DNA from 2 places in the Actinoallomurus acaciae genome. Region 1 is predicted to be linked to the other one. Evidence: predicted binding sites of a transcription regulator. Region 1 holds the regulator's gene; the other holds the start of a gene.
What was found. Region 1 encodes HspR, which represses chaperone genes until heat shock. Its sites were predicted from a motif close to ANTTGAGTCNNNNNGACTCAANT; they were not measured.
Positions count from the first base shown of each region.

Region 2: a site for HspR is predicted at 1,640-1,662, ahead of lon (endopeptidase La). Genes of this name have one in related genera too.

Region 1 covers NZ_JBHLZP010000203.1:387-11,609, reverse strand. The annotation lists gene ACFFNX_RS25140 (tetratricopeptide repeat protein) at 1-543, shown strand, start outside; gene ACFFNX_RS25135 (hypothetical protein) at 616-1,251, opposite strand; gene ACFFNX_RS25130 (alkaline phosphatase D family protein) at 1,530-3,110, opposite strand; gene ACFFNX_RS25125 (hypothetical protein) at 3,161-3,766, opposite strand; gene clpB (ATP-dependent chaperone ClpB) at 3,860-6,457, opposite strand; gene ACFFNX_RS25115 (heat shock protein transcriptional repressor HspR) at 6,458-6,898, opposite strand; gene dnaJ (molecular chaperone DnaJ) at 6,904-8,061, opposite strand; gene grpE (nucleotide exchange factor GrpE) at 8,097-8,801, opposite strand; gene dnaK (molecular chaperone DnaK) at 8,851-10,710, opposite strand; gene ACFFNX_RS25095 (RNA polymerase sigma factor) at 10,925-11,223, shown strand, end outside.
Region 2 covers NZ_JBHLZP010000092.1:9,002-20,224, reverse strand. The annotation lists gene ACFFNX_RS15110 (TetR/AcrR family transcriptional regulator) at 1-213, shown strand, start outside; gene ACFFNX_RS15105 (hypothetical protein) at 210-602, opposite strand; gene ACFFNX_RS15100 (FtsX-like permease family protein) at 844-1,554, shown strand; gene lon (endopeptidase La) at 1,675-4,098, shown strand; gene ACFFNX_RS15090 (hypothetical protein) at 4,242-4,769, shown strand; gene ACFFNX_RS15085 (nitroreductase family deazaflavin-dependent oxidoreductase) at 5,079-5,570, opposite strand; gene ACFFNX_RS15080 (NAD-dependent epimerase/dehydratase family protein) at 5,618-6,688, opposite strand; gene ectA (diaminobutyrate acetyltransferase) at 7,066-7,602, shown strand; gene ectB (diaminobutyrate--2-oxoglutarate transaminase) at 7,608-8,855, shown strand; gene ACFFNX_RS15065 (ectoine synthase) at 8,890-9,282, shown strand; gene thpD (ectoine hydroxylase) at 9,284-10,192, shown strand; gene ehuB (ectoine/hydroxyectoine ABC transporter substrate-binding protein EhuB) at 10,273-11,160, shown strand; gene ehuC (ectoine/hydroxyectoine ABC transporter permease subunit EhuC) at 11,167-11,223, shown strand, end outside.

The DNA of each region.
Region 1 (11,223 bases):
ATGGAGTTCGACACGCTCCGCACGGGCGATCACGCGTCGGCGGCGAAGCGTTTCGTCGAGCTCGCCGAGACGGTCTCAGGCGGCGTGTCACGCGCCAGCCTGTTGCTGCGTGCGGGTGAGCAGTGGCAGCACGCGGGAGACCATGGCAAGGCGGCGGAGACCTATCGCAACGCGCTCGCCGACGGTGGCGACACCTACGGCGATCCGCGGATCTATCTCGCCGGCGCCCTGTTCGAGCTGGGTGAGCTGGACGAGGCGCGGGGGTTGATCGCGGAGGTCCGCGCCGATTCGCCGCAGGACCCGGAGGTCCATCGCGCGGTGGCCGAGCTGCTGTACGAGCAGGGCGAGCTGACCGCCGCGCACGACTGGGCCACCGAGGGCGCCGACCTGGCCCGGGCGGGCGACCAGGAGAGCCTGGAGGGCCTGCTGCGCATCCGCTACCGCTGCCGGCTCGACCTGCGCCGTCCGGAGGACCGCTACGACGCGCTGCTGGACGAGTTGCTCAAGAAGACCGACGACGCGCCGGGCCACCAGTTCCGCTGAGCGGGGCGCCGCCGCCGAGCCGCGTCAGGGGCGGCACGTCCCGACCGCGCTCGCCGGCCGGGAGACCCTCGGTCAGCCGCGCAGCGTCCGCAGCTGCCGCGCGGCGAGCGAGGCGGCCCGCTGGGTGCGGTTCCACGCCTCCGAGGTCTGGGCACCGGGGTGGTCGTCGAGCTCCACGGCGACCTCGACGACGAGGTTGCTGTCCCGGAACACGATCGAGTCGAACTCCCCGCCGAACGCCTTGGGCACGCGTGCGGCCTCGTCGCCGTAGCCGGACAGCGGCGTGCCCGCGGACCGTACGCCACTGCTGCCGTCCGTCTCGGCGACCAGTTCCTGATGCGCGCCGCTCTCCGCGGAGCTCAGCAGCCCGCGTCCCTGCCGCCGCGCGTGGACGGTCAGGTTGGCGGTCGTCTTCTCCAGCCCGGCGTTCACCGCGACCAGGTTGCTCCACGTGCAGGTGGACTCGTTGTTGGCGGGAGGGCTCCCCTTGGGCAGCCCGTGCGGCACGAGCGCCGCGCTGTCGGCGACGGGAATCAGCGCGCACGCCCAGATGGCCTTCGGATAGGCGCCGCTGGAGATCGTCGCCAGGTAGGCCGCGCCACCGCCGCCGACGACCACGACCAGTGCGGCGATGACGATCAGGGCGATCGGCGGTCTCCGGGCCGAAGGCGCGGGCGGAAACGGCCCTGGTGGCCCGCCGGGAGGCACCGGCGATGCTCCGTAGGGTCCCGGAGGTCCGCCGGGAGGGAACGGAGGTCCGCCCGGCAGGCCCGGAGGACCGAAGCCGGGACCGTTTCCGGGGGACCAACCTGGCGGAGGGCCGGGGATCGACATCGAGACCAAACCTTCCGGCGACAGAGACCTTCCGAAAGGTATACCGGCCGAGCCGTCGGCGGAGAAGCGCTTCGCCGAGACGCGGCAGCGCGGTACTCCCGCCGCCGAAGGAGGCCAACGCGCGCTTGGCCCGCTGAGCAGCGGAGTCGCCCTCAGAGGACCTTGGACAGGGACGCGTGGTCGAGTTCGCGCAGGGCCCTGCCGGGGTCGACGGCCTCCCAGCGCACGGACGCGGTGGCCCCGTGCACGACGAGCGTCGCGACGGCGTTGTCGAACCACGGGCCGTGGCTCAGTCGCCACGTCATCGGCGCCCTGGGCACCCGGGCGAGCCGGGCGAGGGCGCGGGCGGGCCCGTCGGTGAGCCGCCCGTACGCCGCGCGCTGGAGCAGCCGGTACTTCAGCGGCAGGTGGTTGCGCATCGGTGAGCAGACCACCTGGGAGATCGGCGTGGTGGTGCCCGCGACCCGCGCGAGGTAGGAGTAGTGGACGTCCCCGGAGAGCAGCGTGATGCTGCGCGGGCCGTCCTCCCGCCGCGCGACCTCCAGCAGCGTGTCGGCGAGCGCGCGGAACGACGCCTCGAACGCGGCCCAGTGCTCCAGGTCGGCGCCCTGACGGATCTTCTCGCCGAGCCGGGCGAGGCGCTGTCCCCACGCGCCGCCCGCGATCGCCTCGTCGAAGGACTCCAGGTGGTGGATGGCGGCCGGCAGCAGGAACGGCAGCGAGGTGGCGACGATGAGGTGATCGACGTCGCCGCGGCACTGTTCCTGCACCCACGCCAGTTCGGCGTCGTCCAGCATCGACCGCCGGCCGTCGCGGAGCACCCGCCCGCAGCGGCTGTCCACCACGACGAGCCGCGTACGCCCGTAGTCGTGGGCATAGCTCCACCGGGTGCCGTCCGCCTGCTCGTCGGCGCGCTCGGCGAACTCGTCGACCACTCGCCCGGCGTCGCCGTCCGTCTCCAGCACCCTGCGGTAGACCGGGTCTCCGGCCCGCTCGGCCGCCGACATGTTGCCCAGATGCTGGTAGATCCAGTACGCCCCGAGCCCGCCGGTGATCCGGTCGTGCCACCAGGGCCGGGCGCGGATGTCGCGCAACCAGGTCTCGGAGGTGTTCCAGTCGTCCCGGATGTCGTGGTCGTCGAAGATCATCAGGCAGGGCACGGTGGACAGCAGCCACCGCACCATCGCGTCGTCGCTCCAGGCGAGCCGGTACAGCCTGGTGTACTCCTCGTAGTCGGCGATCTCCATGCCCGGCGCCTCGCCGGTGTCGCGGCGGGCCTCGATGAACTCCCGCATCTCCGGTCCGGTCTCGTCGGCGTAGACCTGGTCGCCGACCATCAGCAGCAGGTCGGGCCACTCGTGCCCGTCCGCGAGCCGCCGCGCGAACGCGCCGAGCACGTCCGGCCCGTGGACCTTCTCCACGCCGGGGGCGACGCGGCACGACCCGAAGGCGATCCGCCGCTCGTCGCCGGGCGCGGGGATCCGGATCCGGCTGGGCGGCGAGCCGGGCTCGGGCCAGACGGTCTCGCCGTCGAGCGCGACCGTGTACTCGGTGTCCGAACCGGGGGCCAGCCCCTCGATCTGGACGAGCGCGTAGTGGTGCCCGTGGACGGTGAACGTCGAGGCGGTCGCGTCCAGAATGCGCACGTCACACGGTTGGTCGGTCTCGAGCCAGATCGCGGCCGTATCCGGTCCGACGTGGCGGAGCAGGGGGCCGACGACGAGTTGGGTCATGGACGTATGGCTTACGCCACAACCGCCTTGGTCGTCCACTTCGGGGTGGTTCAGGCGGCGGTGACCTTCCACCAGACCAGTGCGTCCGCGGCGACCAGGCCCGATATCACCGGGACGCTGTAGAGCAGCGTCGCCGGTGTCGCGGCGGGGTCGCCGAGAAATATCGTGCACGATTCGAGGGCGGCGCCGACCGGCCAGTTCGCCGTGGACTTCGTCGTCTTGCAGGGAAGCCGTCCGCCCCCGAACAGGTCGAACAACATCAGCGAGTGCAACGGCCGGCCGGCCGTGTCCTGGAGCGCCACGTGGAGGCTGCCGTCGAGTTCGGTGGACTCCAGCGGAGCCCGGCCGGCGTTGCGGAACCGGATGCGCACGTAGTACGGCGTCATCTTCTTGTCCGCCGCCTTGAGGTCGTAGTCGGCGAGGTCGCCGATGCGGCCGCGCTCGACCTTCAGCGGCGACACCTCGATCTTTCGGCCGCCGCTGCCCCAGTCGACGACGTGCGCCTGCCCGAGGGCGAGGGGATGGGCCGAGGTGCCGGGTGTCGGCTTGGCCTTGACCAGGTGCTTCGCCCCGTCGCATCCGGTGACCGGGACCATGACCGCCACGGCCGCGACGGCGACCGGGAAAAGACTCCGGCGTGAAATCGGACCGGGCATCGCCCAAAGATAGCCGGATGGGCAGTCGGCCGGGAAAAGGTTCGGGGCGATACCCCTGTCGAAAGAAAGAGATATCGCCCCGAGTCGAGCTGATCAGGCGGCCGGTACCGCGGGTTTGACGGTCAGCCGGTCGGCGGCCGAGTCCGCGTCCACGACGACCTCGTCGCCGTCGCGGATCTCGCCCGACAGCAGCTCGCGGGCGAGCTGGTCGCCGATGGCGCTCTGCACGAGCCGGCGGAGCGGTCTCGCGCCGTACGCCGGGTCGTAGCCGGTCAGCGCCAGCCAGTCGCGGGCCGCGTCGGTCACCGTCAGCCTCAGCCGGCGGTCCGCCAGGCGCGCGGCGAGCCGGTCGACCTGGAGATCGACGATCTCCGTCAGCTCCTCGGTGGAGAGCGCGTCGAAGATGATCACATCGTCGAGGCGGTTGAGGAACTCCGGCTTGAAGTTCGCCCGTACCGCGCCCATCACGGCCTCGCGCCGAGCCTTGTCGTCGAGCGACTCCTCGACCAGGAACTGCGACCCGAGGTTCGACGTCATGATCAGGATCGTGTTGCGGAAGTCGACCGTACGGCCCTGGCCGTCGGTCAGCCGTCCGTCGTCCAGCACCTGCAGCAGCACGTCGAAGACCTCGGGATGGGCCTTCTCGACCTCATCCAGCAGCACGACGCAGTACGGCCGGCGGCGGACCGCCTCGGTGAGCTGGCCGCCCTCCTCGTACCCGACGTAGCCGGGAGGCGCGCCGACGAGCCGTGCGACGGAGTGCTTCTCGCCGTACTCGCTCATGTCGATGCGCACCATGGCCCGCTCGTCGTCGAACAGGAAGTCCGCCAGCGCCTTGGCCAGCTCGGTCTTGCCGACCCCGGTCGGGCCGAGGAACAGGAACGAGCCCGTGGGCCGGTCGGGGTCGGAGACACCCGCCCGCGCCCGGCGTACGGCGTCGGAGACGGCCCTGACGGCGCTCGACTGACCGATCAGGCGGCGGCCCAGCTCCTCCTCCATGCGCAGCAGCTTGGCCGTCTCACCTTCGAGGAGGCGTCCGGCCGGAATGCCGGTCCAGGCGGCGACCACCTCGGCCACGTCGTCGGCGGTGACCTCCCTCTTGACCATGGCGTTGGGGTTGTTGGCGGCCTCGGCCGCGGTCTCGAGCTCCTCCTGAAGCCGCTCGATCTCGACCGCGATGTCGCTCGGCGTCTTCCAGTCGCCGTCGAGCTGCGCCTGACGGAAGGCCTGCTCGCGCCGGCTCTCGGCCTCGTCGATGCGCTTCTTCAGCTCACCGACCTTGTTGAGCCCCTCCTTCTCCGCGTGCCAGCGGGCGTTCAGGTCGTTGAGCTGTTCTTTACGGTCGGCGAGCTCGGCCTTGATCCGTTCGAGCCGCAGCTGGGAGGGCTCGTCGGACTCCTTGCTGAGCTGGTGCTGCTCCATCTCCAGCCGGTCGACGACACGCTGGAGCTCGTCGACCTCGACCGGCCGCGAGTTGATCTCCATGCGCAGCCGGGACGCGGCCTCGTCGATCAGGTCGATCGCCTTGTCCGGCAGGAACCGGGCGGTGATGTACCGGTCGGAGAGCGCCGCGGCGGCGACGAGCGCCGCATCGGTGATCACCACCTCGTGGTGTGCCTCGTACCGGCCCTTGAGCCCGCGCAGGATCGCCACGGTGTCCGTGACCGTCGGCTCGCCGACGAAGATCTGCTGGAACCGGCGCTCCAGCGCCGGGTCCTTCTCGATCCGCTCGCGGTATTCGTCCAGCGTGGTCGCGCCGATCATGCGCAGCTCGCCGCGGGCCAGCATGGGCTTGAGCATGTTGCCCGCGTCCATCGAACCCTCGGCCGCGCCCGCGCCGACCACGGTGTGCAGCTCGTCGATGAAGGTGACGATCTGCCCGTCGCTCTGCTTGATCTCGTTCAGGACCGCCTTGAGGCGCTCTTCGAACTCACCGCGGAACTTCGCACCCGCGACCATCGCGCCGAGGTCCAGCGCGACGAGCCGCTTGTTCTTCAGCGTGTCCGGCACGTCGCCGTCGACGATGCGCTGGGCGAGGCCCTCGACCACTGCGGTCTTGCCCACGCCCGGCTCGCCGATCAGCACCGGGTTGTTCTTCGTGCGCCGCGACAGCACCTGCACGACGCGGCGGATCTCGTTGTCACGGCCGATGACCGGGTCGAGCCGGCCCGCCTGGGCCTGCTCGGTCAGGTCGACGCCGTACTTTTCCAGCGCCTGGTAGGTGTCCTCGGGGTTCTCGTTCGTCACGCGGGCGTTTCCGCGGACCCTGGGGAACGCCTCCAGCAGGGCGTCGGGGGTCGCGCCGGCCGCACGCAGCAGCTTCGCGACCGGCCCGCCGTCGGCCGCCAGGGCCACGAGCAGGTGCTCGGTCGAGATGTAGTCGTCCTCGAGCTGCCTGGCGCGGTTGGCCGCGGTGTTCAGCACCACCAGCAGCGCCCGCGAGGTCTCCGGCGCGCCGACGGTGGCGCCCGCGGCCTTCGGCAGCGCGGCGATCTGCTCCTCGGCCTGGCGGCGCAGCGCCTGCGGATCGGCGCCGACCTCCTTGAGCAGCCGCTGCACGGTGCCCTCGCCCTGCGACAGCAGCGCGACGAGCAGATGAGCGGGATCGACGTGGGGGTGCCCCTCGGTCGCCGCCCGCCGCAGGGCGGCGGAGAGCGCTTCTTGACTTTTCTCGGTCCGTTTGTAGTCCACTTATTCCTCCCCGCGTGAGCGCCACACGACCACACTCGTCTGACGGATCGGCACCAGCTCGGCGCCGGCCGTCGACTCGGGGGTGTTCTTCAGCCGGGCGAGCCGGGCGGCCACCGCTCGGGTGGACTCCAGCTCGTTGCCCAGCTCCTCGACCAGCCCCCTGAGCCGCGCGACCTCGGCCCGTAGGGCCTCGGACTCACGCTGCAGGTCGAGGATGTGCTTGATGCCGGCCAGATTGATGCCCTCGTCCTGGGACAGCCGCTGGATCTCTCGCAGCAACACGATGTCGCGCATGGAGTAGCGGCGGCCACGGCCGGAGGTGCGGCCCGGCGAGACCAGACCCATCCGGTCGTACGTACGGAGCGTCTGTGGGTGCATCCCGGACAGCTCCGCGGCAACGGAGATCACGTAGACCGGGCTGTCGTCGCCGAAAGGGTCCATGAGGTTCACTCCTCTCGCGCCATCCGGATCAAGTCGCTCCGTACGCCGTCACCACCGAGGCTGCCGGACATCTTCTCCAGCGCCTCGCGGGTGGTGTCATCGATCTCGCTGGGAACCTGCACGTCGACGGTGACGAGCAGGTCGCCCCGGCTTCCGTCGCGCCGTGGGGCGCCCTGGCCGCGGACCCGCAGCACCCGCCCGTTGGGCGTGCCCGCCGGGATCCGCACGGTCTTGGGCTGGCCGCGGTGGATCGGCACCTTGATCTCGGCGCCGAGCGCGGCCTCCGGGAAGGTGACCGGCACCTTCAGCGTGAGGTTGTCGCCCGTGCGGCCGAAGACCTTGTGCGGCTTGACGTGCACGACGACGTACAGGTCGCCGTTCGGTCCGCCGTTCTCTCCCGGCGCGCCCTTGCCCTTGATCCGGATGCGCTGCCCGTCGTGCACTCCCGCCGGGATGCGCGCCTGGATCGTGTGCGTGCTCTGCGCACGGCCGCTGCCGTAGCACGTGGTGCACGGGTCGTCGACGACCAGGCCACGGCCGTGGCACTCGCGGCAGGGCTCGGAGAAGGCGAATCCGCCGGCGTTGCGGCTCTCCTGTCCGGTGCCTTCGCAGCGGGGGCAGACCCGGGGGACCGTGCCGGCCTTGGCACCGGTCCCCCGGCAGGTCGGGCAGGCCGCCTCGCTGGTCAGCCGGAGCGGGACCGTACGGCCGTCGAGCGCCTCACCGAACGTCATCGTGATCTCCGACTCGACGTCGGAGCCACGGCGCGGCCGCTGGGTCGTCTGGCGGCGGCCGAACAGCCCGCCGAACAGGTCGCCGATGCGTTCGCCCGTGCCACCCGTGGGGGTGCCCGTGCCCGTGTTCCCGAACAGGTCGCCCAGGTCGAAGCCGAACCCGCCCTGGGCGCCTCCACGGGGACGCGCCCCGCCGAACAGGCTGCGAGCCTCGTCGTACTCCTTGCGCCGTTTCTCGTCCGACAGCACGTCGTACGCCTCGGAGATGTCCTTGAACTTCTCCTCGGACTCCGAGTCGCCCTTGTTGGCGTCCGGGTGGTACTGGCGAGCGAGCTTGCGGTATGACTTCTTGATCTCGTCCTGGGTGGCGGTCTTCGTAACACCGAGGACCTTGTAGTAGTCCTTCTCCAAATAGTCCTTGGTGCTCACCGGCGCCCCTTACCTCGTTTCTTGTCGCTCGTTCGTCAGTCCTCGTCGGCCGTGTCGGCCTTGGGCGGTGTCTCGGCCTCGGCGCCCTCGGCCTCGGCCGTCTCCGGTGGCTCCGGCTCCTCCTGCTCGGCCGGCCCTGCCTGCTCGGCCGGCTCGGCGTCACCGCCCGGCTCGGCCACGGCGACGCGGGCCGGCCGGAGGATCCGCTCGCCGATGCCGTAGCCGGGCTGCAGGATCTGCACGGCCGTCGGCTCGGTGACGTCGGCGGAGTAGGAGTGCATGAGCGCTTCGTGGATGTTCGGGTCGAATGGTTCGCCCGGAGCGCCGAACGCCTGCAGTCCCAGCTTGCCGACAATGCCCTCGAGCCCCTCGGCGACCTGCTTGAACCCGCCGTTCAGCTCGTCGTGTTCACGGGCCCGCCCGATGTCGTCGAGCACCGGCAGCAGCTCGGTCAGGACGTTCGCCAGCGCCTGTTCGCGCACCGTCACCCGGTCGCGCTCGACCCGCTTGCGGTAGTTGGAGTACTCCGCCTGAAGCCGTTGCAGGTCAAGCGTGCGCTCGGCCAGTTGCTTCTTGATGTCCGCGATCTCCTCGCTCTCCGCGGCCGGCGGAGCGCTCGGGGCGGCCTCGGGAGCCGGCTCCGCCGGCTCCCGGACCTTGCCCGTCTGAGGATCGATGCGCCGCTTGTCGCGGATCACCGGGCCCTCGCGCTCCTCGGCGTCGTCACGACGCTCCGTCACGCTTCCTCCTTGCCTAGCGGCTCATCGGGCAGCGAAAGGAGGCTGCGACTCACGCCGCGCCGCCTTCGCGCTTGTCCTTGTCGTCGTCCACGATCTCGGCGTCGACGACCTCGTCCTCCTGGGCCGCACCGCCCTGGTCGGCGGTGGCACCCTCCGGGGCACCCTCGCCGGGCTGGTTCTGGGCGTACATCGCGGCGCCCATCTTCTGGCTGACCTGGGCGAGCTTCTCCGACGCCGAGCGGATCGCGTCGATGTCGGTGCCCTCGAGGGTCTTCTTGACCTCGTCCAGCGCCGTCTGCACCTCGGTCTTGACCTCGGCCGGGATCTTCTCGTCGTTCTCACCGAGGAACTTCTCGGTGGAGTAGGCGAGCGTGTCGGCGTTGTTGCGGGTCTCGGTCTCCTCGCGGCGCTTGCGGTCCTCCTCGGCGTACTGCTCCGCCTCGCGCATCATCTTGTCGATGTCGTCCTTGGGCAGCGCCGAGCCGCCCGTGATGACCATCGACTGCTCCTTGCCGGTGCCGAGGTCCTTCGCGCCGACGTTCACGATGCCGTTGGCGTCGATGTCGAAGGTGACCTCGATCTGCGGCACGCCGCGGGGCGCCGGGGGCAGGCCCGTCAGCTGGAAGGTGCCGAGCTTCTTGTTGTACGCCGCGATCTCGCGCTCGCCCTGGTAGACCTGGATCTCCACGGACGGCTGGTTGTCATCGGCGGTGGTGAAGACCTCCGACCGCTTGGTCGGGATCGTGGTGTTCCGCTCGATGATCTTGGTGAAGATGCCGCCCTTGGTCTCGATGCCCAGGCTCAGCGGGGTCACGTCGAGCAGCAGGACGTCCTTGACCTCGCCCTTGAGCACGCCGGCCTGCAGGGACGCGCCGACCGCGACGACCTCGTCGGGGTTGACGCCCTTGTTGGCCTCCTTGCCGCCGGTCAGCTCCTTGACCAGGTCGGCCACGGCGGGCATACGGGTCGAGCCGCCGACGAGCACGACGTGGTTGATGTCGCTGACGTTGATGCCGGCGTCCTTGACCACCTGCTGGAACGGCGTCTTGCACCGGTCGAGCAGGTCGGAGGTCATCTTCTGGAACTCCGCCCGGGTGAGCTTCTCGTCCAGGTGGAGCGGGCCCTCGGAGGACGCCGTGATGTACGGCAGGTTGATGCTCGTCTCCGAAGAGCTGGACAGCTCGATCTTGGCCTTCTCCGCGGCCTCACGGAGCCGCTGCAGCGCCATCTTGTCCTTGGACAGGTCGACGCCGTGAGCGTTCTTGAACTTGGTGACCAGCCAGTCGACGACCTTCTGGTCCCAGTCGTCACCGCCGAGGTGGTTGTCGCCGTTGGTCGCCTTCACCTCGACGACGCCGTCGCCGACCTCGAGGAGGGAGACGTCGAAGGTGCCACCACCGAGGTCGAAGACGAGGATCGTGGCCTCGCCCTCCTTCTCCAGGTGGTAGGCCAGCGCCGCGGCGGTCGGCTCGTTGATGATGCGCAGGACGTTGAGGCCCGCGATCTGGCCGGCCTCCTTGGTGGCCTGCCGCTGGTGGTCCGAGAAGTACGCCGGGACGGTGATCACCGCGTCGGTGATCTTCTCGCCCAGGTAGGCCTCAGCGTCGCGCTTGAGCTTCTGCAGCACGAAGGCGCTGATCTGCTGAGGAGTGAAGTCCTTGTCGTCGATCTTCTGCTTCCAGTCGGTGCCCATTTCGCGCTTGACCGACCGGATGGTGCGGTCGACGTTGGTCACCGCCTGGCGCTTGGCGACCTCGCCGACGAGAACCTCACCGTTCTTGGCGAAGGCGACGACGGACGGCGTGGTCCTCGACCCCTCCGCGTTGGCGATGACGGTGGGCTCGCCACCCTCCAGGATCGCGACGACCGAGTTGGTCGTCCCAAGGTCGATACCGACCGCTCGTGCCATGAGTTGGTTCCTCCGACTGTGCTCTCTTGTCCATGAAGCTGAGTCCAGCAGACGCAAGGGTGCCCGAGCCGCAGCGGCTTGTCAAATGACTTGAGTCTGTCTCACTCAACTTTGCTGACTGGTTCAACGAGGGGACGCGCCGCGATGTTCCCGTGTAACGACAGAGAATTTCCGACCACTTCGTGATGGATTGTTCGTCGAACCGGGAGAGCGAGTGGATGACGACGATGTGGACGAGGACAAGGAGCGGTTCGCGGCCATGTACGACGCCTGCCGCATGCGCGTGTGGGCGTACGCCGTGAGCCGCGTCGGAGCTCAGGCCGCCGACGAGGTGGTGAGCGAGACCTTCATGGTGGCCTGGAGGCGCTTCGCCGAGATGCCGGCGGCGTCACTGCCGTGGCTGCTCGGGGTCGCGCGGAACGTGATCCGCGACTCCGCGCGCGCCCAGGTACGCCGTGACTCTCTCGCGGCCGAGCTGCGCCGGTGGACCGAGGAGGCCACCGCGGACGTCGC
Region 2 (11,223 bases), on a different contig from region 1:
GCAGCCGAGACCGGCCGACTGGACCGGGCGTTGGAACGCCTGGTGGAGCGTGCCCGCGAAAGCGGCCAGGTCCGCGCCGACATCGGCGTCAATGACGTACGCGCTCTGCTGAACAGCATCCACACCGCCGTGGAACACGAACACGGCGACCGGCAGATGGCCCTGCGCATGATGACCGTCATCTGCGACGGCCTGCGCGCGGATCGGCCCTAGCTACGCCCCTGCCGGTCGATGATGACGGGCAGGGCCCGCGCGAGGGAGGCCAGGCTCTTGCCCTCCTCGCCGCTCAGCACGCGGTGGGCGGTGGAGAAGGGGAACGCCTTCACCCCGGAGACCTCGACGGCGAGGCTGCCTTCGTGGTCGATCCACGTGCCGCCGTACTCCTGGACCAGGACCCGGCCGGTGTAGGCGCCGGCGAGTTGCCACCACAGGCGGAGCCGGTCCTCGGCGAGCGGCCCGTCGGCCAGCAGGGCCCAGCACACCTCGTCCAGTTCGGCGAGGGAGGCGAGCGAACCATCGAGGCGGCGGTCATGGTCGGTGGCGACCAGCCGGGCGCACTCGGCGGCGAGGTGGTCCAGCATCTCGATGTCGGGGGCGGTCATGCCGTGATGATCGCAAGCTCTGGCCCCGGCGTGCCAGCCGTTATCTCCCCGCCGGACACGCGCGGAACCGACCGGGCGTACCGGATGGCGGCCTTGATCTAACGTCGCTGCCCCGCGTCTTCTGTGGATCTCGGCCGGGCTGACGATCGGAGCGCTGACCGCTCCGCTGCTCACCGAGTCCAGTGCCGGTCTCGTCGGCAGCGCGGGGACGGCGTCGTTGACCTGGTCCACGATCGGTCTGGTGACCGCCGTGGCACTCGGCGTCGCGGTGGTGGCGACCGCCGTTCCGGCCGTGCGCGCGGCCCGCTCCAGCACCGTCAGCGCGCTGGCCGACGCGGCACGCCCACCCCGCCGCACCGGTTGGCTGATCACTCTCTCAGCGCGACTGCCCGTCCCGTTTCTGCTCGCCCTGCGGGTCGCCGCCCGCCGGCCGCGACGGGTGGTACTCGGTGTGGTCAGCATCGCGGTCACGGTCAGCGGAATCGACGTCCTGCTGGTGCTCAACGCCTTCCTCGGCGACCAGCCGGGCACGGGCGCGTATACCGAGACTCAGGTGGTGGTGCTGCGGCACGTGCTCCTCGTCTGGACGGTCGTCCTGCTCTCCTTGGCGGCGGTCAACGCCATCGTCATCACCTGGGCGACGGTGCTCGACAACCGGCACGCGTCGGCGCTGGCACGCGCCCTCGGCGCGACCCCCCAGGAGACGACCGTCGCCCTGGCGGCCGCGCAGGTGCTGCCCGCGCTCGTCGGTGCCACCCTGGGCGTCTTCCCGGGAGGCCTCCTGCTGTTCGCCGCCATCAACACGATCACCGGCGGCGACAGCGACAGAGCCACGCTTCCCGCGCCCTGGCAGCTGATCGCCCTGGTACTGGCAACCGTGTTCGTGGTGGCGGTGCTCACCTTCATTCCCGCCCGCCTCGGGGGCCGCCGTCCGGTGACCGAGACTCTCTGAGCCGCGCTCGCATGATCTCGAGGGTCTGCCGGACCGGCATCGCTGAGAGCGAACGACCCCCGGGAAATAGATCAGGGCTCTCCTTTCTTGAGTGTGAGTGACTCAAGCTTTGGAGGCCTGATGAGCAAGACCGTCACCCTGCCGGTGCTGCCCCTCGACGACGAGGTCGTGCTGCCCGCGATGGTCGTGCCGTTGTCTCTCACGGACGATGAGGTACGAGGCGCCATCGAGACGGCGCGCACCACCGTGCCAGGGACGCTTTCGGACAACAAGGATGACAAGCCGCAGGTGCTCATCGTGCCTCGGCTGAACGGGAAATATGCGGCCGTCGGCACCCTGGCGGTCATCGAGCAGATCGGCCGGCTGCCGGGCGGTGACCCGGGGGCCGTCGTACGCGGCGTGGCGCGGGTGCGCATCGGCACCGGCACCTCCGGCCCGGGCAAGGCGCTGTGGGTCGAGGGCACCGTGGCCGAGGACACCGGCCTCGGCGCGCGGGCCGCGGAACTGGCCAAGGAGTACCAGGCCCTGGTCGTCGGCGTGCTGGAGAAGCGCGGCGCCTGGCAGGTCATCGACATGGTCCAGCAGATCGAGGACCCGTCGGTGATGGCCGACCGTTCCGGCTACGCGTCCTACCTCGACGCCGAGCAGAAGGTGCGGATCCTCGAGACCACCGACGTGACCGAGCGGCTGGAACTGGCGATCGGCTGGACCCGCGAGCACCTGGCCGAGCTGGACGTCGCCGAGACGATCCGCAAGGACGTCGAGGAGGGTGTGGAGAAGCAGCAGAAGGAGTTCCTGCTCCGCCAGCAGCTCGCCGCCATCCGCAAGGAGCTGGGCGAGCTCAGCGGCGACCCCTCCAGCGAGGAGGAGGACTACCGCGCTCGCGTGGAGGCCGCGGACCTGCCGGAGAAGGTGCGCGAGGCCGCGCTGAAGGAGGTCGACAAGCTCGAGCGGACCGCCGAGCAGTCGCCCGAGGTCGGCTGGATCCGCACCTGGCTCGACACCGTCCTCGACATCCCGTGGAACGAGCGGACCGAGGACGCGTACGACATCGCCGGCGCCAGGACGGTCCTCGACGAGGACCACACCGGGCTCGACGACGTCAAGGAGCGCATCGTCGAGTACCTCGCCGTGCGCAAGCGGCGTGAGGAGCGCGGTCTCGGCGTGATCGGCGGACGGCGTTCCGGCGCGGTGCTGGCCCTGGTCGGCCCGCCGGGTGTGGGCAAGACGTCCCTGGGCGAGTCGGTCGCGCGGGCGATGGGGCGCGAGTTCGTCCGCGTCGCGCTCGGCGGCGTACGCGACGAGGCGGAGATCCGCGGCCACCGGCGCACGTACGTCGGGGCGCTGCCGGGCCGGATCGTGCGCGCGATCCGCGAGGCGGGCTCGATGAACCCGGTCGTCCTCCTCGACGAGATCGACAAGGTCGGCGCCGACTACCGCGGCGACCCGACCGCCGCGCTGCTGGAGGTGCTGGACCCGGCGCAGAACCACACGTTCCGCGACCACTACCTCGAGGTGGAGCTCGACCTGTCCGACGTGGTCTTCCTGGCCACCGCAAACGCCCTGGAGACGATCCCGGGCCCGCTGCTGGACCGCACGGAGCTGGTCTCGCTCGACGGCTACACCGAGGACGAGAAGGTCACCATCGCCCGCGACCACCTGCTGCCGCGTCAGCTCGACAAGGCCGGCCTGACCGCCGAGGAGGTCACGATCGGCGAGGACGCGCTACGGATGCTGGCGGGGGAGTACACCCGTGAGGCGGGCGTACGGAGCCTGGAGCGGGCGATCGCGCGGGTGCTCCGCAAGGTGGCGGCGAACGCCGCGCTGGAGGCCGCGGATCCCGCCGACCCCGACCGGCCTCCGGTCCTGCCGGCGTCGGTGGGCGCGGACGACCTGCGCGACTACCTCGGGCGGCCCCGGTTCACCCCGGAGACCTCGCTCAAGGAGGAGGAGCGCCGTACGGCGGTGCCCGGCGTGGCCACCGGCCTCGCGGTCACCGGGGCGGGCGGCGACGTGCTCTACATCGAGGCGTCGCTGGCCGACGAGGAGACCGGCGAGACCGGCGTGACGCTGACCGGCCAGCTCGGCGACGTCATGAAGGAGTCGGCCCGGATCGCCCTGTCGTACCTGCGCTCGCGCGGCGCGGAGATGGAGCTGCCGGTCGGCGACCTGAAGAACCGCGGCGTGCACGTCCACGTGCCCGCCGGGGCCGTGCCCAAGGACGGGCCGAGCGCCGGCGTCACGATGACGACCGCACTCGCGTCGCTGCTGTCCGGCCGCCTCGTACGCTCCGACGTGGCGATGACCGGCGAGGTCTCGCTGACCGGGCGCGTCCTGCCCATCGGCGGGGTCAAGCAGAAGCTGCTCGCCGCGCACCGGGCGGGGATCACCACGGTCCTCATCCCCAAGCGCAACGGGCCCGACCTGGACGACGTGCCGGCGGAGGTGCTGGAGCAGCTGACCGTCCACCTGGCCTCGGACGTCCGCGAGGTGCTCGACTGGGCGCTGGAACCGGCGACGACCGGGCAGACGGTGGCCGCCTGACATCTCCCTGAACGGCCTGATGGCCGCTGGAAGGGCGGTCCCGCGGAGGCGGGACCGCCTTTTCCGCTTACGCGGTGCTTAGGGGTTTCTGCGCGACAATCGGGTTCGCTAGGCCCACTGAATCGTGAACAGAGGAAAGTGAGATGGCGGAACACGACGAGCACGATCCCCGCGAGAGCGCCACACCGGCCGGGGAGCCGTCGGCCCCACGGCCCGAACCGCCCGCCGAACCCGCCGGCGGCGGGCAGGCACCGCCTCCGCCGGCCGCACCGGCGCCGGGAGCACCGCCGCCTCAGGGCGGCGCGCAGACGGAGTTCCTCGAGTCCGGCCGCACGCCCCCGCCGTACGCGGAGGGCCCACCGAACGGACCGAGCCGCTGGCGCCGATGGTCCTCCAACGGCTCCGTACGGGCCGGCGCGCTGACCCTGGTGGCCGGACTGATCGGCGGCCTGGTCGGCGGCGGCATCGTGGCCGCGTTCAACCACGACCACGGCCCGGACCGACCGTCCCAGGTCCGACGCTTCGGCCCGGGAGAGATGGGCCGCGGCTTCGGCCCCGGCATGCGCGGCTGGGCACCGCCGAACGGCGGCTGGGGACAGAACCACCGCATGCCCCAGCCGAACCAGCCGGGCACACCGGCCCCGGCCCCCTCACCGACGTCGAGCGGCTGACCTCAGGCCGATCGGTCCGGGTCCGTTTCCGCCTGGGGTCGGCCCGGCCCCGCGTGACCGGGCGAAGCCGGACGAGGGTTGGAGGCCGAGCCACGGCGTGCCCGGCCGAAGCGGCCGGCTACACCGGCCGCGGTGCCTTCGCTGCGGCTGATCCTGGGCCGGTTGGTCCGGTTGCGTTTCTGCTTGGGGTCGGGTTGCGGTTTCGGCTCGGTCCCGGGCGGCTGGGCGTCGCCGGATGGTGATCCGGGCAGGGCCGGTGCGCCGTAACCGGCGCACCGGCCCCGGTGCCCTTGCGGCGGCTGGCCGCGGTCAGGACGGGGTGAGGCGGAAGACGCGCAGTTCGCGCTGGTCGGCGCGTTCGACGTAGGTGTCGTAGACCGACCAGATCCGTACGAGCCGGGGCCAGACCTCGGTGCGGGCGGCGCCCTCCAGCGCCTGTGCCGTGACCGGGATGCGGCGGCCCTGGTAGCGGACCTCGGCCTTCGCGTCGGCCAAGAGGTTCGCCGTCCACGCCGGGTGGTGGTCGCGGCCGAAGTTGCTGCCGACGACGACGAACGAGCCGTCCTCCTCGGGCAGGCAGATCAGCGGCGTCTCCCGTGGCAGGCCGGTCTTGCGGCCGGTCGTCGTGAGCACGATGCTCGGCAGCACGATCGCCGGCAGCAGGACGCGTCCGCCGGACAGACGGTGGAGTACCCGGTCCAGCGGCGGGACGACCCTGGGGCCGATCCGGGCGAACCACGGTGCGCTCGCCAGCCTCTGGGCGACCGGTGTGAGCACTCCTTGCAGGGCGCGAACGGGCATCACGATCTCCTTGTGGCGGTTGGGGCCTGTCTCAAGGCCCCGCTGTCCTACTGCGCGGCGTCCGGGTGGCGCCTCGCGTCGTCGTCGGTCGCCCCGGACGGAACGGGCCCCAGGCGCCCGGCACGGGAAGGACGCAGGTGCCCCGCGGCGGCGAGCCAGCGCAGAGTGTCGGCCACGCTCTCCTCCAACGGGCGGAGCGTGACGCCGAGAGCGTCGAGGGTGACCGTGTCGTCCGAGGGGACGAGCGTCACCATCAACTCGGCCGCGTCCCGCGTCAGCGGATACCGGAAGCCGTGCACCTTCTTCGCGGCGTCCAGCAGCGCACCGAGCGCGATCATGAGGCCGCCGGGCAGGGGGATCCGGCGGCAGCGGACGCCGGTCAGCACGTCGCACAGGTCGGCGAACTCCGGCCATCGCACGTAGTGCCCGCCCAGGATGAGCCGCCGGGCGCCCCGGCCGGGCTCGACGCAGCGTGCCAGGGCGTCCCCCAGGTCGCGTACGTCCAGGAGCGACACCCCTCCGGGCGACACCGGCCACGCGATGCCCAGCCCGGCGGCCAGGCCCGCGGGCATCGCGTCCAGGTGTGGCTGGGACGGCCCGAGCACCCCGCCCGGATAGACGATCGTGACGGGCGCGCCGTCGTCCTGCAGGCTCCGCGCGTACCGCTCGGCCTCCAGCTTGGACCGCCCGTACCCCGTACGCGGCCGGGCCAGGGGAGCGTCGGAGGTGATCACCGGGCCCGCGGGCGGGACGAACACCGCGATCGTGGAGGTGTGGATCACCGGGTCCAGGCCGCGGGCCACGGCCCCGCCGACCACGTTGCGCGTGCCGGTGACGTTGACCGAGACCAGGTCCGTACGGCGGCCCGTGACGCCGAGGGCGGCCGCGGCGTGGATCACCGAGTCGCAGCCGTCGAGCGCGCGGCCGACGGCCTCCCGGTCGAGCATGTCGCCGCCGCACATCTCGGTCTCGTCGGCGTCGACCCCGATCCCGGCGAGGACGCGGCCCGTCCGGCCGGGGTCGCGGACGAGCAGCCGGGGGCGGTGACCGGAGGCGAGGAGCGACTTCACCGCGTGCGATCCGACGTATCCCGAAGCACCGGTGACGAGTACCCGCATGGCCTTCAACGTAGTCCTCAGTGATCATCTGACGTCACATGCGGCAGCCGAGACGCCTCACATCCGTTATAGGTTTGCAACAATAGGTGTGATCTAGATCTCAATATTAGATTCCGCCCCTCAGGGGGACCGGGCGCCGTGTTCCGGGGGGAGGAGTGTCCGCATGGTGAGACGATCACCGGGCTCTGCTGGCTCGATATGCCCGTGTTTGTGCTGGTGAGGGCTGGTATCGACCTTAGTGATCGTTTTCACGTGGCCCCCCATCTGGGCGGCCAAAAGCGGAAAACATCCCGACGTACCCCCGAAGTACGAGGCTCAAACACGGTGATCGAAAAGTCGTCCGAAGCGCTGTTTCGGGTTCGCTAAATTTGTAATCCATGTCGCCAGGACATCCGAGCGCACCGCAATCCCCGACCACCACCGCCACCGAGATCTTGGAGCCTCCCAAAGTCGAAGATGGTAGCCAATTGTGGCGCATCGCCAGGGATTCAAAGACCCTCGACCTGAATTCTCCCTACAGCTATGTGCTCTGGTGCCGTGACTTCGCGGCGACCTCCGTGGTCGCCCGGTCCGGTGGTGAGGTCCGCGGCTTCGTGACCGGATTCGACCGCCCCGAGGAGCCCGGGACGCTCTTCGTGTGGCAGGTCGCGGTCGATGAGGACTGGCGTGGCCGCTCCCTGGCCGGCCGCATGCTCGGTCACCTCGCGGACCGGGGCCACCGGTACGTCGAGGCGACCGTGACCCCGGACAACATCGCCTCGGCCCGGCTCTTCACCGCCTTCGCCCGAGATCGCGGCGCCGAACTGCGTCGCACTCCGCTCCTCTCCGGGGACCTGTTCCCCGGCGACCACGAGCCGGAGGAGCTCTACCGCATCGGCCCACTGGACGTACCAGCCACGTCAGGAGACAGGTGAGACGCATGGACGTGTTCGAGTCGCTCGAGTCCGAGGTCCGCAGCTACTGCCGAGGATGGCCGGCGGTCTTCGAGAAGGCCTCCGGCAGCCGTCTGTACGACGAGGACGGCAACGCTTTCCTTGATTTCTTCGCCGGAGCGGGGACCCTCAACTACGGCCATAATCATCCGCTGCTGAAAGAGAAGCTCCTCGCCTATCTGGCGGATGACAATGTCGTGCACAGCCTCGATATGCACACCGTCGCGAAACGGCGTTTCCTCGAAACGCTCCACGACGTCGTGCTGGCACCTCGCGATCTCAACTACAAGGTCCAGTTCCCCGGCCCGGCGGGCACGACCGCGGTCGAGGCGGCGCTGAAGCTCGCCCGCAAGTACACCGGCCGGGAGACGGTCGTCAGCTTCACCAACGCCTTCCACGGCATGTCGCTCGGCGCGCTCGCCGTCACCGGCAACGGCATGAAGCGGGGCGGCGCCGGGATCCCGCTGGGCCACTCCGTGCCCATGCCGTTCGACAACTATCTCGACGGCCAGACGCCGGACTTCCTGCTGTTCGAGCGGCTCCTGGAGGACAGTGGCAGCGGCCTGGACGCCCCGGCCGCGGTCATCGTGGAGACGGTCCAGGGTGAGGGCGGGCTGAACGCCGCCACGCCCGAATGGCTCCGCGGCCTCGCCGACGTGTGCCGGCGTCACGACATGCTGCTCATCGTCGACGACGTCCAGATGGGCTGTGGGCGCACCGGGCCGTTCTTCAGCTTCGAGCAGGCCGGCATCGTGCCCGACATCGTCTGCCTGTCCAAGTCGCTGAGCGGCTACGGCCTGCCGTTCGCCGTGACGCTGTTCAAGCCGGAGCTCGACGTATGGGAGCCCGGTGAGCACAACGGAACGTTCCGTGGGCCGAACCCGGCGTTCGTCACCGCCACGGCCGCGCTGGAGCTCTGGGACGGCGAGGGGCTGGAGAAGGAGACCCTCGCCAAGGGCGAGCAGGTCGAGCAGGGGCTCGGCCGGATCGCCGCGGCCCACCCCGAGGCGATCAGCGGGCTCCGTGGACGCGGCCTCGCCCAGGGGCTGGCCTTCACCGAGGCCGCGGCGGCCACGAAGGTGTGCGCCCAGGCGTTCGACCGCCGCCTGCTGATGGAGACCTCGGGGCCGGAGAGCGAGGTCGTCAAGCTGCTGCCGCCCCTCACGACCACCCCCGACGAGCTCGACGAAGGGCTCGGCATCATCGCGGCCTCAGTGGACGCGGTGCTCGCCTGACCAGGAAGACAAGGCACAAGGAAGGGAGAACCCATTGATCGTCCGCTCGCTGAAGGAGATCAGCGGTACCGAGCGCGACGTGGAGGCACCCACCTGGCGGAGCCGGCGCTTCGTGCTGGCGAGCGAGAAGGTCGGCTTCTCGATGCACGACACGGTGCTGTACGCCGGCACCGAGACCCACATGTGGTACGCCAACCACATCGAGGGGGTCTACGTCATCGAGGGTGAGGGCGAGCTCGTCAACGAGGACACCGGAGACAAACACCGCCTCGAGCCCGGCACGCTCTATCTTCTCGACGGCCACGAGCATCACACCGTACGCGCACACACCGACCTGAGGACCGTCTGCGTCTTCAACCCACCGTGCACCGGACGGGAGGTACACGACGAGAACGGCGTCTACCCGTTGATCACCGAGGAGGCCTGACATGATCGAGCACCCGAACCCCGGCCCGAACGACCTCTACCCCACCCGTAAGGCCGGCGAGCCCGCCCTGCTCTACCGCACCGATCCCGTGGTGTACGGCGGCCCGGACGACGGACCCATCGACCCCGAGACCCTCGCGTCCTTCGACGAGAAGGGTTTCCTGACGGTCGAGGAGCTGCTCGCCCCCGAAGAGATCGAGCGCTACCGCACCGAGCTGCGCCGGCTGTCCGAGGACGAGGCCGTGCTGCGCGACGAGCGGACCGTCACCGAGCGCGGCTCCGACGAGATCCGGTCCATCTTCGAGGTGCACAAGGTCAGCGAGGTGTTCGCCGAGCTGGTGACCGACCCGCGCGTGGTCGGCCGGGCCCGTCAGATCCTGGGCTCCGACGTGTACGTGCACCAGAGCCGCGTCAACTACAAGCCCGGGTTCAAGGGCAAGGACTTCTACTGGCACTCGGACTTCGAGACCTGGCACGCCGAAGACGGAATGCCTCGTATGCGCGCTGTAAGCATTTCCATCGCGCTCACCGAGAATTTCGTCCACAATGGTGGCTTGATGATCATGCCGGGATCGCATCGGACATTCGTCTCATGTGTGGGCGAAACCCCTGACGATCACTACAAAGAGTCGCTGCGTGGTCAGGAGATCGGCACTCCGGACCCCGACAGCATCTCCATCCTGGCCAACAAACACGGCATCGATCTGTTCACCGGGCCCGCGGGTTCGGCGACAATGTTCGACTGCAATTGCATGCACGGCTCGAACGGCAACATCACGCCGTTCCCGCGGTCGAACGTCTTCATCGTCTTCAACAGTGTCGAGAACACCTGTGAGGAGCCTTTCGCCGCACCATCACATCGTCCCGAGTTCATCGCCGCCCGGGACTTCACCCCGGTAGGCGACAGATAAGCCCCCCCGAGCCGTCGGCGGTGGCCACTCCGGAGTTCCGGGGTGGCCACCGTCGGGCTCTCGGACCTTGGAGATCCCCCATGACCTCATCACGACGAGACTTCCTCCGTTCCGCGGCCGTGCTGGCGGGCGCCGTTCCTCTCGCGGCGGCCTGCTCGACCACCGACCCGGCCAAGGAACGCTCCGGTGGCGGCACCCTGGAGCGCGCCAAACAGCAGGGTTACATCCAGGTGGGCTTCGCCAACGAGTCGCCGTACGACTACACGGACAAGAGCGGCAAGCTGACCGGTGAGGCGCCGGAACTGGCTCGGGTGATCTTCAAGGAACTCGGCATCAACGACGTGCGGGGAGTCCAGGTCGACTTCGGCGGGCTCATCGGCGGCCTGCAGGCGCGCCGGTTCGACACCATCGCCGCGGGCATGTCCATCACCCCCGAGCGGTGTGCCCAGGTCGCCTTCGCCGACCCGGACTTCGTCGGGACGACGGCGTTCATGGTGCCCAAGGGAAACCCGAAGGGCATCAAGCGCTTCGAGGACGCCGCCAAGCAGAACATCAAGCTCGGCGTTCTCACCGGCGCGGTCGAGGAGGGCTACGCCGCCAAGCTCGGCGTGAAGAAGGGCAACATCAAGACCTTCGCCGACCAGCCCAGCGCGTACGAGGGCCTCAAGGCCGGGCGCATCGCCGCGATCGCGCTCACCCGCATCTCGCTCGCCGACACGCTGTCCAAGCACCCCGGCGCCCCGTACGAGATCACCGACGCGTTCGTGCCGGTGATCGACGGCAAGGAGCAGATCGGCGGCGGAGGCTTCGCGTTCCGCAAGGCGGACACGGACCTGATCAGCGCCTTCAACGGCAAGCTGGCCGAGCTGAAGCAGAGCAACCGCCTCCTGCCGATCATCAAGCCGTTCGGGTTCAGCCAGGCCGAGTTGCCGGGCAGCCACACCGCCGCTGAGCTCTGCAAGGGCTGATCCGCGGTGTCTGACGTCCTCAGCAGTTACCCGCTGCTGCTCCGGGGCGCGTGGGTCACCATC